One region of the Pantoea sp. y20 genome, then DNA from elsewhere that is predicted to be linked to it. Evidence: predicted binding sites of a transcription regulator. Region 1 holds the regulator's gene; each other region holds the start of a gene.
What was found. Region 1 encodes Fur, which represses iron uptake genes when iron is present. Its sites were predicted from a motif close to ATAATAATGAGAACNACTATCAA; they were not measured.
Positions count from the first base shown of each region.

Region 2: a site for Fur is predicted at 2,545-2,567, ahead of fepB (Fe2+-enterobactin ABC transporter substrate-binding protein). Genes of this name have one in related genera too.
Region 3: a site for Fur is predicted at 1,296-1,318, ahead of fhuA (ferrichrome porin FhuA). Genes of this name have one in related genera too.
Region 4: a site for Fur is predicted at 1,869-1,891, ahead of fhuF (siderophore-iron reductase FhuF). Genes of this name have one in related genera too.

Region 1 covers NZ_CM142816.1:1,257,672-1,261,947, forward strand. Annotated here, with positions in the region: gene glnS (glutamine--tRNA ligase) at 1-1,232, shown strand, start outside; gene ACYAC5_RS05800 (hypothetical protein) at 1,468-1,863, shown strand; gene fur (ferric iron uptake transcriptional regulator) at 1,925-2,374, opposite strand; gene fldA (flavodoxin FldA) at 2,729-3,259, opposite strand; gene ybfE (LexA regulated protein) at 3,397-3,672, opposite strand; gene ybfF (esterase) at 3,840-4,276, opposite strand, start outside.
Region 2 covers NZ_JBUBNJ010000002.1:220,004-224,279, reverse strand. Annotated here, with positions in the region: gene ACYAC5_RS20830 (amino acid adenylation domain-containing protein) at 1-207, shown strand, start outside; gene entS (enterobactin transporter EntS) at 313-1,575, shown strand; gene fepB (Fe2+-enterobactin ABC transporter substrate-binding protein) at 1,572-2,522, opposite strand; gene ACYAC5_RS20815 (ABC transporter substrate-binding protein) at 2,734-3,663, opposite strand; gene ACYAC5_RS20810 (ABC transporter permease) at 3,673-4,276, opposite strand, start outside.
Region 3 covers NZ_CM142816.1:857,566-861,841, forward strand. Annotated here, with positions in the region: gene ACYAC5_RS03835 (glycosyltransferase family 25 protein) at 1-1,018, opposite strand, end outside; gene fhuA (ferrichrome porin FhuA) at 1,354-3,552, shown strand; gene fhuC (Fe3+-hydroxamate ABC transporter ATP-binding protein FhuC) at 3,607-4,276, shown strand, end outside.
Region 4 covers NZ_CM142816.1:682,442-686,717, reverse strand. Annotated here, with positions in the region: tRNA gene ACYAC5_RS03090 (tRNA-Leu) at 1-60, shown strand, start outside; gene ACYAC5_RS03085 (DUF1435 domain-containing protein) at 154-438, opposite strand; gene ACYAC5_RS03080 (GGDEF domain-containing protein) at 666-1,760, shown strand; gene fhuF (siderophore-iron reductase FhuF) at 1,927-2,721, shown strand; gene ACYAC5_RS03070 (YbaK/EbsC family protein) at 2,817-3,281, shown strand; gene ACYAC5_RS03065 (MFS transporter) at 3,278-4,276, opposite strand, start outside.

The DNA of each region.
Region 1 (4,276 bases):
ATCGCGATCGCAGCGTGGAAGAAAACCTGGCGCTGTTCGAGAAGATGCGCGATGGCGGTTTCGAAGAGGGCAAAGCCTGTTTGCGTGCCAAAATCGACATGGCGTCCAGCTTTATCGTGATGCGCGATCCGGTGCTGTACCGCATTAAGTTTGCCGATCACCATCAGACCGGCAGCAAGTGGTGCATCTACCCGATGTACGACTTCACTCATTGCATTTCGGATGCGATCGAAGGCATTACGCACTCTCTCTGCACGTTGGAGTTCCAGGATAACCGTCGTCTGTACGATTGGGTGCTGGATAACATCACCATTCCGGTTCATCCGCGTCAGTACGAGTTCTCACGCCTAAATCTGGAATATGCGGTGATGTCGAAGCGTAAACTGACTCAGCTGGTGAGCGAGAAGGTGGTAGAAGGCTGGGACGATCCGCGCATGCTAACCGTTTCGGGTCTACGTCGTCGTGGTTATAGCGCCGCTTCTATCCGTGAGTTCTGCCGCCGTATTGGTGTGACCAAACAGGACAATATCGTGGAGATGGCTTCACTGGAATCGTGCATTCGTGACGATCTCAATGAAAACGCACCGCGTGCGATGGCGGTAATGGATCCGTTGAAAGTGGTGATCGAGAACCTGCCTGCAGGTCACGATGAGATCATCACTATGCCGAATCATCCGAACAAACCGGAGATGGGCACGCGTGAAGTGCCATTCAGCCGTGAAGTGTGGATCGATCGCGCTGACTTCCGTGAAGAAGCCAACAAGCAGTATAAGCGTTTGGTGCTGGGTAAAGAAGTGCGTCTGCGTAATGCTTACGTGATCCGTGCCGAACGTGTGGCGAAGGATGCTGAAGGCAATATTACCTGCATCTATTGTACTTGCGACGTTGATACGCTGAGCAAAGATCCGGCCGATGGCCGTAAAGTGAAAGGTGTTATCCATTGGGTTTCTGCAATCCACGCGCTGCCAGCGGAATTCCGCCTGTACGATCGTCTGTTCAGTGTGCCAAATCCGGGCGCGGCTGAGGATTTCCTCACCACCATCAACCCAAACTCACTGGAAATCAAACAGGGCTTCGTTGAGCCTGGTTTACGTGCTGCCGATTCGATGGCACCGTACCAGTTCGAACGTGAAGGCTATTTCTGTGCTGATAGCGTCTATTCACAGCCCTCCAGGCTGGTGTTTAACCGCACCGTAGGTTTGCGTGATACCTGGGCAAAAATCGGCGATTAATAGTTTTAGTCGCGAGCACGATAAGATCATGAAAGGGCGAGCAATCGCCCTTTTTTATTATCTCAATTTGGCCAGATACGACCTTTTATGCTGCACGCCTCAATTCGCCTTTAATTCCCTATTTGCGACTATTCTGACTTTAGAAAAATTAACCCATTTGGCAGTGTGAAAAACTTTTTTTCAGGTAGGCTATGCGCTCTCAGACGGTGCTCTGCGGCTTATCTAAGGAAAAAAAATGACAACTCTCGCCCAGGAAGCCAGGCATAGCGTGGTGGTTTTACATCAGCTTATTGAACGTATTTTCAATCAGGCGGAAGGCAGTGACGACAGCATTGATCTGTTTTTATCGCACTTTCATCCCGAGTTCAAAATGGTCACGCCGCAAGGCAAACGATTGGACCTCAATGAAATGGAAGTGCTGTTTCGCCAGTTACAGGGGCAGCGTGAAGGCATGCGCATTGCCACCAGTGAGCACGCCATCATCTCGCAGCAAAGCGAGGAAGTGACGATTCAGTATCGTGAATTACAGATGATGAACGGCATCAATCAGAGCCGCATTTCACTGGCGGTATTGGATTGCAGCACCGCCATTCCGCGCTGGCGCTACCTGCAGGAAACGCTTGTCGCCTGATTACAGGCATAAAAAAACCGGCTCAAGCGCCGGTTTTTTTTATACTGCATAGCACACTCAATTACTTATCGTGGAGCGTATCGTCTTCGCGGCAGTCTCCCAAAGCACAATGACCGTACAGGTACAGGCTGTGGTTGCTGAGCTTAATGCCGTGGCGAGTGGCAATTTCACGCTGACGCGTTTCGATTGATTCATCGCTGAATTCTATAACTTTGCCACAATCCAGGCAGATCAAGTGATCGTGGTGATGCTGCTGAGTCAGTTCGAAGACAGATTTGCCGCCTTCAAAGTTGTGACGGGTTACGATGCCCGCGTCGTCAAACTGGTTAAGAACGCGATACACCGTTGCCAGACCAATCTCTTCGCCCATATCAATCAGGCGCTTATACAAATCTTCCGCACTGACGTGATGGGACTCTGGGCCGGGTCCCTGAAGCACTTCCAGAATTTTCAGTCTGGGTAGCGTGACTTTCAGGCCAGCCTTCTTCAATGCGGAGTTGTTGTCAGTCATGCGGATATTGTCCTGTTACTTTGCTAGTCACTTGCGGCGCAGGGGCCTTGAATGTTTAGGTCAACGCGCATTCTCATTTGCGTCTCATTATAGAACTCAAGCAGTGAAATGAAAACCAAGGCAACGTCCTTAATCACCAAAGTTTGTAAGGATATCGTCACTAACGTCTTCAAGACGCTTGGGTTTTGGATTCCATTTCACTCAGCCTCATTCTACTGCCAGAGGAATAAGCGGATGACCATTGCGGGTATTCTACAGATTTGCGGGGAAAAGTTAAAAAACCGTAGCTATTATTTTTATAGGAAATTCCGTTACCCGATGTGAGGCAGTGCGCACATCGGGCAGAGCAGGGAATTAAGCTTCAATAATCTCTTTCAGCTGCAGCTCATCAAAGATCTGCTTCACCCACTTCTCAACGCGTTCGTTGGTCAATTCCGGCTGACGGTCTTCGTCAATGGCCAAACCAAGGAAGTTTTTGTCATCGGCCAGGCCTTTAGAGGCTTCGAAGTGATAGCCTTCGGTTGGCCAGTGACCGACGATCACCGCACCATTCGGCTCAATGATGTCACGGATAGTGCCCATCGCATCACAGAAGTACTCGGCGTAATCTTCCTGATCGCCACAACCAAACAGCGCTACCAGCTTACCATTGAAATCAATCTCTTCCAGCGTCGGGAAGAAATCGTCCCAGTCACACTGCGCTTCGCCGTAATACCAGGTTGGGATACCCAGCAGCAGGATGTCGAACGCTTCGAGATCTTCTTTGGTGCTCTTAGCAATGTCATGCACTTCGGCGACATCTTTACCCAGTTGTTTCTGGATCATCTTTGCAATGTTTTCAGTGTTGCCGGTATCGCTGCCGAAGAAAATGCCTACGATTGCCATGGGTTAGGTAACCTCTTAAATCCTGATTGTGAAAGTAAGTCAGTTGACTGCACAGTTATGCGAATAATAGCAGACCGGTAAAAAGTGCGGAACGTATAAAACCGTGACTTTGTGTTCCAGCGTGCGGTCTTCGCGCGTTACGACAGTTTGAGCTGTGCCAGCAGCATTTGTTCAATCAATTCGCTGCGACTGATGTTTTGCTGATCGGCTAGCGTGCTGAGGGCGTCAACCGCCTCGCTCGACATCTTCAGCTCAACACGACGCAGCCCACGCACTTTATCGCGCTTGAGCTGATTGCGTTTGTTGATGCGTAACTGTTCATCACGCGTCAGCGGGCTGGTTTTCGGGCGACCAGGACGCCGCTCGTCTGCGAAGAGATCAAGCGTAGTGCGGTCTGTCTGTTCTTTTGCCATGGTTTGTAAAACTGAGTGGGCGCGAACGGCGGAAAGGCGCTGCGCGATTAAAACATTATCGGCCCGACCACGGCGAAAAAATATCCGTGGCAAATTTTTAGCGCGACATCATACTCCAGCGCCTTCCCTGACGCCAACCCTAAAGCGCAAGCGGCAAGCTTTTGCTTTTACAGGTTAAAAAAACGCCGAACGGCGCGTAACACCGCATCGGGTTTCTCGGCGTGCACCCAGTGTCCAGCACCGCTGATCACATGTGCATGTGCCTGCGGGAACTGACGCAGCAGCGCATCGCGATGCTGATTATCCAGATAAGGCGAGTCGCCGCCGCGGATAAACAGCGCCGGATGCGGCCACGCAGGAATCTCTTCCCAGCCGGAAATAATGCTGTAATTATCCCACAGCACCTGCACATTAAAGCGCCATTCGCCCTCTGCGAAAGATTTGAGGATGAACTGGATCACGCCTTCTTCATCAATATGCTGACGCATTACTTCAGCGGCTTCGCTGCGGCGCGTGACGCCCGCGGCGCTCACGGCCCGAATAGCGGCAAAAATTTCGTCATGGCGGCGCGTTTGGTAATCAACGGGCGCGATATCGATCATCA
Region 2 (4,276 bases), on a different replicon from region 1:
GCGCGAACGCCGCGCTATGCCGGCCACGCCACGCTGTTTATGGCCGAGAAAACGCTGCCGCCGGAGATGGATGTGCGCGCCAGTTGGGCACCGTTCGTTGATGAATTGACGATCTTCCCGCTGGATTGCGAACACGCCGATATTCTTTCAGCAGATTCGTTGCAGGTGCTGGGACCGTTGATAAACCGTTTGTTAGCTCGGCGTTAATTAAGGCACATACCGTAGCGGCGCGATTCATCGCGTTTTGACAAAAAACGCGCAATAAGTTGCGCCGCTACGGGTGATGCAAATGTGATTCACCGTTGGAGATTTATGGCTAAGCCCTCGATATTCCTAGATTTCAGTTTGCTTAAAAACAATGCATCGTTCCGCGCGATATTCTGCGCGCGCATGCTCTCGGTATTCGCCCTTGGCATGCTGGCGGTTGGCGTGCCGGTGCAAATTCAGGCGATGACCGGCTCCACGTTGCAGGTTGGCGTGGCGGTAATGCTCGATGGCATCGGCATGTTCGTCGGCCTGCTGCTCGGCGGCGTGCTGGCCGATCGCTACGATCGCCGCAAACTAATCCTGTTCGCGCGCGGCACCTGCGGCATCGGCTTTGTGCTGCTCAGCCTCAACGCCTTCAGCCCAGCACCTTCGTTGCTGGCGCTCTACTTCCTCGCCTTCTGGGATGGCTTCTTTGGCGCGCTCGGCATGACTGCGCTAATGGCAGTGATCCCGCTAATCGTCGGACGTGAACATCTGGCGGAAGCCGGTGCGCTCAGTATGCTAACGGTGCGCCTCGGCGCGATTTTGTCGCCCGCGCTCGGCGGCATGATCATCGTTGCGGCGGGTGTCGGGTGGGCGTTTGCGGTCGCCGCGATTGGTACGCTAGCAACGCTGATTCCGCTGGTGCGTTTACCGTCGATGAAGCCCGAACAACAGGAGCCGGAGCATCCGCTGCGCGCGCTGGCGAGCGGCATGCAGTTTGTCTGCCAGCATAAAGTGGTGGGCGCGGTGGTGCTGGTTGGCTTGCTGCTCAGCATGGTTGGCGCGGTGCGTATTCTGTTCCCGGCGCTGGCGATCACCTATCACGCCGATGCATCCGCATTAGGATTGATGTACTCGGCGGTGCCGCTGGGTGCGATGATCGGTGCCTTTACCAGCGGCTGGGTGCGGCAGTTAACGCGCCCGGGATGGGTGCTGATGGGTTGTGCGCTACTGGCATTTGCCTGTATCGCCTCACTCGGTCTTTACAGTCATCTGATGCCCGCGCTGCTGGCGCTGGTGTGTTACGGCTACAGCAACGCCATCGCCTCGCTATTGCAGTTTATGCTGACGCAGCACCACACGCCGGATGCGCTGCTGGGACGCGTCAACAGCCTCGGCACCGCGCAGGATGTGACCGGCGATTCGGTCGGTGCATTGGGTTTAGGCGCGCTGGCACGTGTGCTGGCACCGTTGAGCAGCGTGCTGTGGTTTGGCGGATTGGCGGCGGGATTGCTGGTGCTGTTGTCGCTGGCGGCGCGCGGCCTGCGCTCGGCGCGTATCAGTGAACAACCGGACGCGCCGCAGCCCGCCACCGCAGAGGCTTAACGGGTAAACTGCCGCTCGATGCTGCTGAGCATATTGCTGGCGCTGTAGTAATCGAGACGAAAAGTATCGTTACCTACGGCAAAGATGTCGTGCTGCTGTACCGCCGGCAGATGGGCGAGGAATGGATTCTTCGCCACCTGCGGCACGGTTTTCTCATCAGCGGCGAACAGCAATAGCGTGTTGCCGGTGATGCCATCGGCCATGTTTTCGCCATTCAGCTGAATAATGTCATTGCGCTTACCCATGCTGGTGCTGCCCTGAAAACTGGCAGGCGGCGCGGCCAGCGTAAAGCCCAAATCCTGTAATAGCGCGCCCTGCGCCGATGCTGGCGTCCACAAGTTCATTCCGCGTCCATCTTCGTAATAGACCAGCGCAGAGGTCGGCTGCGGCGGCAGCGTAATCTTGTGACGCACTGCTTCGACTCGTTGGTCGAATGCTGCGATCACCTTATTGGCATCAGCTTCATGGCCGGTAATCTCGCCCAGCTGCAGGGTCAATGCCTGCCAGCTCTTATCGCCATAGTCGATCACTAACACCGGCGCGATGGTTTGCAGCTGATCGTAGAGGCGCAGCGCCGAATCGCCGCCGGTGGCGGCAATCACGATCAAATCCGGCGCTTCGGCGGCAATCGCTTCGGCATTCGGCTGTGAAATATAGAGCGGTTTAACCTGACGCGCTTTGGCCACCGCGCTCCATTGCGTAAAAAAGCCCTGCGCATCCGATACGCTGCTATTGCGACTGGTGGCGCCGGAGCCAACCAGCGGCGCGTTAATTGCCAGCAAAGTGCCACTCAGCGTAACGCTGGTCGAGACAATGCGCTGCGGCGGCTGTTGCAGCGTGAAGGGGCCTTTCGGTGTGGCGATAGTGCGCGGCCAGGTTGCGTTGGCGTGAACATGGGTGCAGATGAAAAACAGGCTAAGCAGCAGAGAAAGAGCGGGGAAACGCATCAGGTTGTCCATCACTTGATAATTGAGAATAAATATCATTATCAAAAATAAGTGCGGGTGCAAGGGAAATTGTAAACGGATGCCCTCACCCTAACCCTCTCCCGCAGGCGGGAGAGGGAATAATTAGGTGGAGAGAATGGTTAGGTGGGCGCGGCCGGCTCCTTCTCCTGCGCGCGGGAGAAGGCTGGGGTGAGGGGCAAATCGCACCAACCTACAACGAATAACGCGCCATCGGCGCTACAGCCTTAATCACACCATTACCCTTCATATACTCACCAAACGCCTGATAGCGCGCCTGATCAAACGCCGCGCTGTGCGCGGCGAAATATGGCAACGTGGCCTGCCACGCCTGGTGATTGAGCGGCGTATTCAGCTCGGGATATTTTTCGATAAACGCCTGCCACGCTTCCTGCGGATGCGCGCGTAGCCACGCCACGCCGGCATCCAGGCCACGTAAAAACGCCGGAATGCGTTTGTCCTGCGCGGCAGTTTTCTGGTTTGCCAGGATGATCAACTCATCATAAGCAGGCACGCCGTAATCTTCCGGCTTGAACACCGTGGGCTGCGCGCCTTTGTCTTTCAGATCCAGCAGCTCATAGTTGCGGAAAATGGTCATCGCGCCATCAATCTTGTGCGTCAGCAACGCGGAGGTGCCATCCATATTCAGGTTGATGAGCTTCACCGAGTCGGCATCAACGCCCTGCGAAGTCAGCATATTGCGGATCGCCACATCTTCGGTGCCCGGCACCGCGTAGCCGATGGTTTTGCCAGCGAAATCCTTCAGCGAGTGAATATCGTCTGACACCGTGGTCAGCGTATTCAGCGGCTGATTAATCAACGTGCCGACGCGGATCACTGGCACCTCTTTATCCACCAGCGTGTAGAGCTGCGGCTGGTAGCTTACGGCGAGATCGACTTTGCCCGCCGCCAGCAGCAGCGGCACGGACGCGGAATCGGCGGGCGCGATCATCTCCACATCCAGCCCCTCTTTCTTAAACGCGCCGCTGTGCTGGGCAGCAAAAATCGCCGCGTGATTGGGGTTGATAAACCAGTCAAGCAGCAGGCGAACTTTCTCCGCCGCCTGCACGTTAGCGGTCGCCAGCAGCAGCAACGCGGTCAATGCCATTCGTAGGGTTTTCACGGTATTTCCTTATGTAGATTGCCAGAGGATTTTCTTGCGCATCAACGCCACGCTGCCCGAAAGCAGCAGCGCCAGAATCAGTAACAGCAGCAGCGCCGCGAAGCTGGTGGCGGTTTCCAGTCGCGCGTTGGATTGCATCATCAGATAGCCGAGCCCTTCGCTGGCGCCGACCCATTCGCCAATCACCACGCCAATCGGGGCCAACACCACCGCCATCTGCAGGCCGGAGAAAAACTGCGGTAACGCGGCGGGCCAGCGCACGCGCCAGAAGATGCAGAAACGCGATGAAGTGGAGGTTTGCGCCAGCTCCAGCCAGCCGACCGGCGTACGGCACAGCCCATCAAACAGTGACAAGCACAGCGGGAAGAACAGGATCAAAGCCGCTACCACCACTTTTGAGGCGATGCCAAAGCCGAGCCACAGCACCAGCAGCGGCGCGAGGGCAAACACCGGGATTGCCTGGCTGGCGGTGACCAGCGGAAACAGCACGCGACGCAGCAGCGAACTGGCGGCCATCAGCACCGCCAGCGTCACGCCCGCGCCGACGCCCAACAGCAGCGCCAGCACAATTTCCGCCAGCGTATAGAGCGCGTGATGCCACAGCAGTTGACGA
Region 3 (4,276 bases), 400 kb from region 1:
GGATGTAAGCAATTTTCACGCCGCGCTCATGCAGGTAGTCGCTGCGAAAGGCTTCGGGGCGTGCTTCGTCGTAAGGGTTTTGCAAGAACACCACATCGGGCTGACGCTGCTCCAACTGATAGTCTTCAAATCCTGTGTAATCCAGCCCTCTTTCACGCAGAATCTCACGCTGAATATCGCCATTAACATCGCTCGCCTTCCAGTTCAGGTAAGGCACCACCACGATGCGGCAATCGAACGCGGGATTGGCCTGCATCGCCTCAATCACCGATTCAAAGTTCGTCCAACCCGGTGGCCACTGGAAGTAAAAGTCGACTTTAATGGGGCCTGAAGTGGAGGGTGTGAATTTGGCGGGCGCAACGATTTGACTCAACGGTTTTCTGAAGAGTGCGCGGTAATCTACCGTTCGATTTTCGATATCGCTTTTATCGAGCCGTTGTGCACCGGCGTTGGGGAATACGCCCAGCCAAAGATCCTGCTGTATCAGGCTATTCCAGTGCACATCAAGGGCATATTGTGCCTGCGCACCACCTTGCAGTTGCGCCTGCAGCGCCTCGCGATAGTTTTCAATCAGCGTGGTGTAATAGCGGTGATTCACGATATAGGCGCATGCGCACCACGCGAAGTTAGCGCGCACGATATAGTCCACACTTTTTAACGGCGTGACGCGGCGATAATTGGCCGCCAGAAAAGCCACTTGCCAGTTGATTTGCGGCAGGGCGGCAAAGTAGCGGTTGAGATTGTCGTAGTTCTTCTGGTTTTCATTGAAGCTAAAGTCATCCTCCAGAATCAGCACGCGCTCCCAGCCGTTATCGCGTGCCATCTCCAGCGCGGCGATATGCGATTGTGTGCAGCCGATGTAGCCCTTTTCATGCTTGATCGCGTCCAGGCGAACGATTTTTTCAGCGGTTAAACCCAGCTTTTTAAGTTGTTTAGTGATGCGGGTTAATCGGTCTTTGCGTTTCTTCAAATTGATAAAGATAACGCGATCAACAATGTTCCAGTTTATAGCGGTCATGACTGTGTCTGCAGGAAGGAGAATGCAGGACATAAGCAATTAGCGGGCCATTTTTTTAACTTTATGATTTTAATGGTTATCGTAGGTTTGATGCTCTGTCGGGATGAAATAAACTTCCTCTGTGCGGCAATGCAATTTCCCGATTGGCGGCCTCCGCTCCTTTTATTGCTGATTTATTATTTGCGATCATGAATATGCGCGATCTGGCTGTAAACGCCGCGCTTACAGGCATTAATCGTTGCGAATATGGCGCTATTTCGCCTAAAATCCGTGCGTCATAATAATCATTCTCGTTTGTATTCGCCTGCATCGACTTTTTTCGAGAGACCTCACTTATGAATACGCGAAACACCAATCCTTGTTTCTTACGCCCGCGTTCGCTGGCTTGGTTTATTTCACTGACTATGGGTACGTTCAGCGTGCAGGCGTTGGCAGAAGATACCGTGGTGGTTAGCGCCGATGGCGGCAGCGGTGTCGAACAAGAGAAAGCGTGGGGCCCGTCGCCAACCATTGCGGCCAAACGCAGCGCCACCGGCACCAAAACCGATACGCCGATTGAGAAGAACCCGCAGTCAATCTCGGTAGTCACGCAGGAAGAGATGGCGATGAAAAACGTCACCAGCGTGAAAGGGGCTTTCAACTACACGCCAGGCGTGTTGACCGGTAACCGCGGTAGCTCCAATGTCATCGATGCGCTCTCTATTCGCGGCTTCAGCGAAACCAACACCAACCAATATCTTGATGGCCTGAAACTGCAGGGTGATAACTACTCTGAGTTTGCTATCGATCCTTATTTCCTTGAACGCGCCGAACTGTTGCGCGGTCCGGTTTCGGTGCTGTACGGCAAGAGCAATCCGGGCGGCGTGGTGTCGCTGGTGAGTAAGCGTCCGACGCAGGAGACGCTGCGTGAAGTGCAGTTCCAGATGGGCACAAACAATCAGTTCTCCACGGGTTTCGATTTCGGCGGCTCGCTGGATGATGACGGCGTTTACAGCTATCGCCTGACCGGTCTCGCGCGTAGCGCCGATGCGCAGCAGGATATGAACAAAGAGAAGCGCTACACCATTGCGCCATCATTCAGCTGGCGTCCGGATGAGAATACGCGTTTCGATTTGCTAACCTACTTCCAGAACGAACCGGAAACCGGCTATTACGGCTGGTTGCCGCGTCAGGGCACCGTGGTGGGCATCACGCGTCCTGACGGCAGCAGTTACAAGCTGCCAACTAACTTTGATGAAGGCGAAGACAGCAACAAGATTTCGCGCAACACGAGGATGGTGGGCTACAACTTCGAGCACAGTTTCAACGACACCTGGACGGTGCGGCAGAATTTGCGCTATGCGGATCTGAGAACGGATTATCGCAGCATTTATGGCAATGGTTTTAATGCCGCAACACAGCAAATCACCCGCGGTTCAGCGGTTTCTGATGAAAAGCTCAACCAGTTTGCAGTCGATAACCAGGCGCAGGCCAAATTCACCACCAGTCAAATTGATCACACACTGTTGCTGGGTGTCGATTTCCAGCGCACGCGTAATGATATTGATGCGCAATTTGGTACCGCATCACCGCTGAATGCCTTTAATCCACAATATGGCGACGACAGCGTGACGCCGTTCCCTAATCCTTATCAGCACCTCAATAAGCAGCGCCAAACCGGTTTATACGCGCAGGATCAGATGGAGTGGAACCGCTGGGTGTTAACCCTCGGCGGTCGTTATGATTACGCGATGAACTCGGTCTATGATCGCGTAGCCAATAGCGTTGATCGCCAGAACGATCAGGCTTTCACCTGGCGTGGCGGGCTGAACTATGTGTTTGATAACGGTATCGCACCTTACTTCAGCTACAGCGAAGCCTTCATTCCGAACTCAGGTTCAACTTATGATGGTCAAGCCTTTGATCCTTCCCGCGCGAAGCAGTATGAAGCCGGTGTGAAATACGTTCCTAAAGATCGTCCGGTGGTGTTGACGGCGGCGGTGTATCAGCTGACCAAAACCAAAAACCTGACGGCCGATCCGGATACCCTTAACCACCCAAATGCCAGCATTCAGAGTGGTGAAATCCGCTCGCGTGGCGTGGAGCTGGAAGCCAAAGCCGCGCTGAATGCCAACATCAATATGACCGCGTCTTATACCTACACTGATGCGGAATACACCGAAGACACTAACCTGAAAGGCAAAACGCCGGTGCAGGTGCCGAAGCATATGGCATCGCTGTGGAGTGATTACACCTTCCATGAAACGGCGCTGTCGGGCGTGACCGTAGGTGCAGGTGTACGTTATGTCGGCGAGAGCAAAGGGTTGTACGCCAGCGGCGACGATGTGAACCAAAACTTCGACGTAGCCGGTTACACCACCGTTGATGCCGCGCTGAAATACGACCTCGCACGCTTTGGCATGCCGGGCTCCACCATCGGCGTTAACGTCAATAACCTCTTTGATCGTGAATACGTCGCCAGCTGCTACCGCGACTACGCCTGCTACTGGGGCGCTGAGCGTCAGATTGTCGGTACTGCGACTTTCCGTTTCTAATCGTGTTACGCAGGTCGCCATCAATGGCGACCTACAGATTAACCAGGGATTATCATGCAGCATCCGCACCACGCAGAAACCACCTTCAGGCTGGATAACGTCAGTTTTCGTGTGCCAGGCCGCACGCTTCTGCATCCGCTGTCTCTTACCTTTGCACCGGGCAAAGTCACCGCGCTGATTGGTCACAATGGTTCTGGCAAATCCACGCTGCTGAAAATGCTCGGTCGTCACCATGCGGCGAGTGAAGGGCGCGTGTTGCTGAATGAGGACGCGGTAGATAACTGGGGCAGCAAAGATTTTGCGCGTCAGGTGGCGTATCTGCCGCAGCAACTGCCCGCGGCGGAAGGCATGACGGTGCGCGAGCTGGTGGCGATTGGCCGCTATCCGTGGCACGGCGCGCTGGGCCGCTATGGTCAGGAAGATCGCGATCGGGTGGAAGAGGCGATTACGCTGGTGGGATTAAAGCCTTTTGCCGGGCGTCTGGTGGATAGCCTTTCTGGCGGCGAGCGCCAGCGTGCCTGGCTGGCGATGCTGGTGGCGCAGAACAGTCGCTGCCTGTTGCTGGATGAACCGACCTCGGCGCTGGATATCGCCCATCAGGTTGATGTGCTGGCGCTGATTCAGCGTCTCAGCCGCGAACGTGGGCTGACGGTGATTGCGGTGCTGCACGATCTCAACATGGCAGCACGCTATTGCGATCGTCTGGTGGCATTGCGCGGTGGCG
Region 4 (4,276 bases), 580 kb from region 1:
CTAGCTTCAGGTGTTAGTGTTCTTACGGACGTGAGGGTTCAAGTCCCTCCCTTCGCACCAACAGTTGTCACTCCTTTCGAGCAGTAAATCCCCCGAAAGATTTTTCAACGAACTTCACGCTCTCAGCGTGATGTTGTCGTTTCTGCGATTTGATCAGATAACGTGGAAATTGACCGACACCGCCGCTAAGCCGCCCGCCAATGCCAGACAAGATGGCAGCAACAGATAGTGACGCAGGCGATGGTGAAACAGCATCACCACGGTCAGCAGCAGTGCCACAATCATCACCACTCGCCATTGACTGAAACTCGGTTCCCATAACGCAAAAATCGGCATCGCCGCGCAGGGTAATAACACGCCCCAACCGCTATCCAGACGTTTACCCATTACCCAGCTCACGCCCCATAGTCCGCAGGCGGCTATTATCGCCATGATCATCGCGCAACCCTCAAATGATAAATATTCGCATTATCATATGACAATATTTCTCATCTTGCAGCGAATTTTTGTCGCAAGCCATGCCGGATGACAGAATTACTGGAAAATGCTAAATTGCCGCCGATAACAATATCGCTAACACAACAATAACGTGCTCTCTATCCGGGTAGGTAAACTATTACTTGCGGGTAGCGCTTTGATATATCAGGGCTGTCACGAGAATAATAATGAAATTACAATCTTATGATGAGTTGAAACAGAGTAAATATCGGCTGTCGCTGATGCTATTTCTGTTTCTTAATGTCGCCGTTTCGCTTTTTTGCCTGCTGCCGATTTTAGGCAGCGATAGCCCAATACGCTCGCTGCCGGTGGACGTTGTAGCGGGCTTCAGCTCCACGCTGCTGGTTATTTGCTTAATGGCGTCAAAACAAAAATTACCGCTATTAAATCCTGTGGCTTTTATTTTGGGTGCGCTGTGGGCGTGGCATATTAACCACAGATATCATCTGGTTTACTATTTTGATGGCAGCTTTTTAATTATCAGCCTGTTAAGCGTGTTCTTTATCAGTGCCATTGCGCTGAGTGATTATTTGATTGCATTCTGTTTACACATCACACCGCCGGTATTAACCGTGCTGTTATTGGATGATGGTCAGCATTTAATGATGATCTTATTCACCATTACGCTGCCATTAATCGGCTTTTCACTGCACCATTTAATGCGTCGTCGCTTTGATACCTTCACCCGTCGGCTGGTTAGCCAGCTGTATGAGGAAAAAGAGAGCTTCAGCGATTTGAGCATGCTCGATCCGCTTACCGGCTTGTACAACCGCCGTGGATTGAAGAATCGCCTTGATACCATTCTGGAAAACCACGCCGGCAGCCACTTTGTGCTGCTGCTGGATATCGACCACTTCAAAGCCTACAACGACAATTACGGCCATGCGATGGGCGATCAGGCGCTGGCGCGCGTGTCCGTGGCGATCCGCGACGCGGTGCGTTCGCGCGATGTGGTCACACGCTACGGTGGCGAAGAGTTTCTGGTGCTGATGACCAATGTAAACGCCTCAATCGCAATGAAACTGGCTGAACGCATTCGTCAGTACGTGGTGGATTTGGAAATTCCGCACCGCTTCAATGAGAAAGTCTCGACGCACGTCACCATCAGCGCTGGCATCGCGCCCATCTTTGCTGACGATTTTGACCAGGCAGTCGCCAATGCTGACCGCGCGCTGTATGTGGCGAAAAATCAGGGACGTAACACTATTCTGGCGTGGGAGGATTTGCCGAAATTGACGCAGGCGAGTAATGAACTGATATAAAGCCTTGTCATTACCCAACGCACACCTCGTCGCGGCGCAATTTATTGCGCGATAAAACGCGCCGCGACGAAATGTGCGTTAACAGTTGCATGTGCAGAAATGTTGTTCAAAATGCTGGGAACGATTATCATTTGTCTCTCGATTCCCGTTATCACTCAGGACCGGCATGGCCATCATCACGCGTCAGGATCATCGCTTCAGCGAGCATCCACTGATCTTTATGCAGAGCGATCGCAGTTTAGCGAGCGCACTGGAAGATCTGATGCGCGATCAACGCAGCTACATGCTGGATAACCTCAAGCTTGGCCAGCCGGCACCCGCCGGGACGTTAACTCTGGCTGAATGGTCCAATCCGCTTCACTATCGCCGCCTGACGCAGCGCTACAGCGATTATCTCTATCGCGATCATCCTGATGTGCAGCAGGAAGCTAAGCCGCTGCAATCGCTGTGGGCGCAGTGGTATTTTGGCCTGCTGCTGCCACCGCTGATGATGGCGTTATTGCAGGAACCGCGTGCGCTGAACTGCTCGCCGCATCTGATTCACGTTGAGTTCCACGAAAACGGCCATCCGTGCGCTTTCTGGCTGGATGTGCAGGAAGATGAGGATGCGCGCTACCTCAATGCACAGCAGCGTATCGATCGCCTGATTCAGCAATGCCTGATTCCGGCGGTTAACGGCATGACGCAGCACGGTGATATCAATGCGAAGCTTATCTGGAACAACATGGGCTTTTCGTTTTACTGGTTCCTTGGTGAATTGAAAAACCAGTTGCCAGAAGAGAAGATTTTGCAGCTGGAACAGGCGCTATTTTTCAGCAAATCCCTGCTCGATGGCAGCGATAATCCGCTGTATCGCACCATGATCCCGCGTAATGGCGAAATGGAACGACGCAGCTGCTGCCAGCGCTATCGTATCCCCGATGTAGAACGTTGCGGTAACTGCACGTTAAAAGCGGTGTAGCACCCGCGCATTCTGTTACAGATTCTCCTTTTCTCCCGTTTACACTTTTCCAGGCTTATGGCATTTTTTCGGCTCTGTTTTTACCGGAGATAACAATGAGCCTGGAGTCGGTACGGCACTTCTTTGCCGAACATGCACCGGATATCGACATCATCGAGATGCCGGAAAGCACCGCCACCGTTGAGCTGGCCGCACGCGTTCATGGCGTTCAGCCTGGGCAAATCGCCAAAACCCTGTCGCTGAAAGTGAAAGATGCCATCGTGCTGATCGTTACGCGCGGCGATGCGCGTCTCGACAACCGCAAGCTGAAAGCTGCGCTCGGCGCCAAGGCGCGCATGTTAAGCGTGGATGAGGTGGTGAACTGGACCGGACATCCGGTCGGCGGCGTTTGCCCGTTCGGGCTGGAAAATCCGCTTACCGTCTATTGCGATGTGTCGCTGCGCAGCTTTGATGAAGTGCTGCCCGCAGCCGGATCGATTCATAGCGCGGTGCGCATTTCGCCGCAGCGCATGGCGGAACTCACCGCGGCGAAATGGGTTGACGTCTGCGAGGCGCTTTAAGACGACTCGCGCGCGGCGGCACCGGAGATTTCGATGCCGCGCGTCTCGCGACCAAAGGCCACTAATACGCAAATCAGCACCGCCACCGTTCCGGCGACAATCGCCATGCCCAAACCATAATTGCCGCCGTGCGCCTCGGCGATACGCGACTGCAGCGTCGCATTCACGGAGGCGATCAAATTCCCCAGCTGATAGACAAAGCCCGGCAGCACCGCGCGCGCATTGGCGGGCACCAGTTCGGTAAGATAGGTCGGCACCACGCCCCACGCGCCCTGCACCATAAACTGCATCAGAAACGCGCCGATACCGATCATCCATGAACCGCTGGAGAAGGCCCACAGCGGCAACACCGGCAGCGCGAGGAATGACGCCAGAATAATCGCGCGCTTGCGGCCAATGCGCTCGGAGAGTGCACCAAAGGTAATGCCGCCCAGCATCGCCGCGATGTTGTAGCTGATGGCAATGATGCTGACGGTGTGCGGATCAAACTGATGCTGCACTTTCAGGAAGGTGGGATAGAGATCCTGCGTACCGTGGCTGAAGAAGTTAAAGCAGGCCATCAGCAGCACCATATAGATACAGATTTTCCAGTGCTGGCGGATAATCGGCAGCAGCGCATTGCTCTCTTTCCGCTCGCGCGCCGCCAGCCACACCGGCGATTCCGGCACTTTGAAGTAGATAAACGGCAGCAGCAGAATCGGCAACGCGCCAATCAGGAACATGCCGCGCCAGCCGACCGTTTCGAAGAACAAACCAAAAATCACCGACGCCAGCAGATAGCCGCACGGATAACCAGCCTGGAAGATGCCGGACATCAAGCCGCGCGAGCGATCCGGAATGGTTTCCAGCGCCAGCGACGACGCCACGCCCCAAATCCCCCCCATCGCCACGCCGTAAATCACGCGGAAACCGAGGAACGCCGTGAAGGTGGGGGACCACGCCGACAGCAGCTCAAACGCCGAGAACATCACGATATTGAGCATCAAAATCGGTCG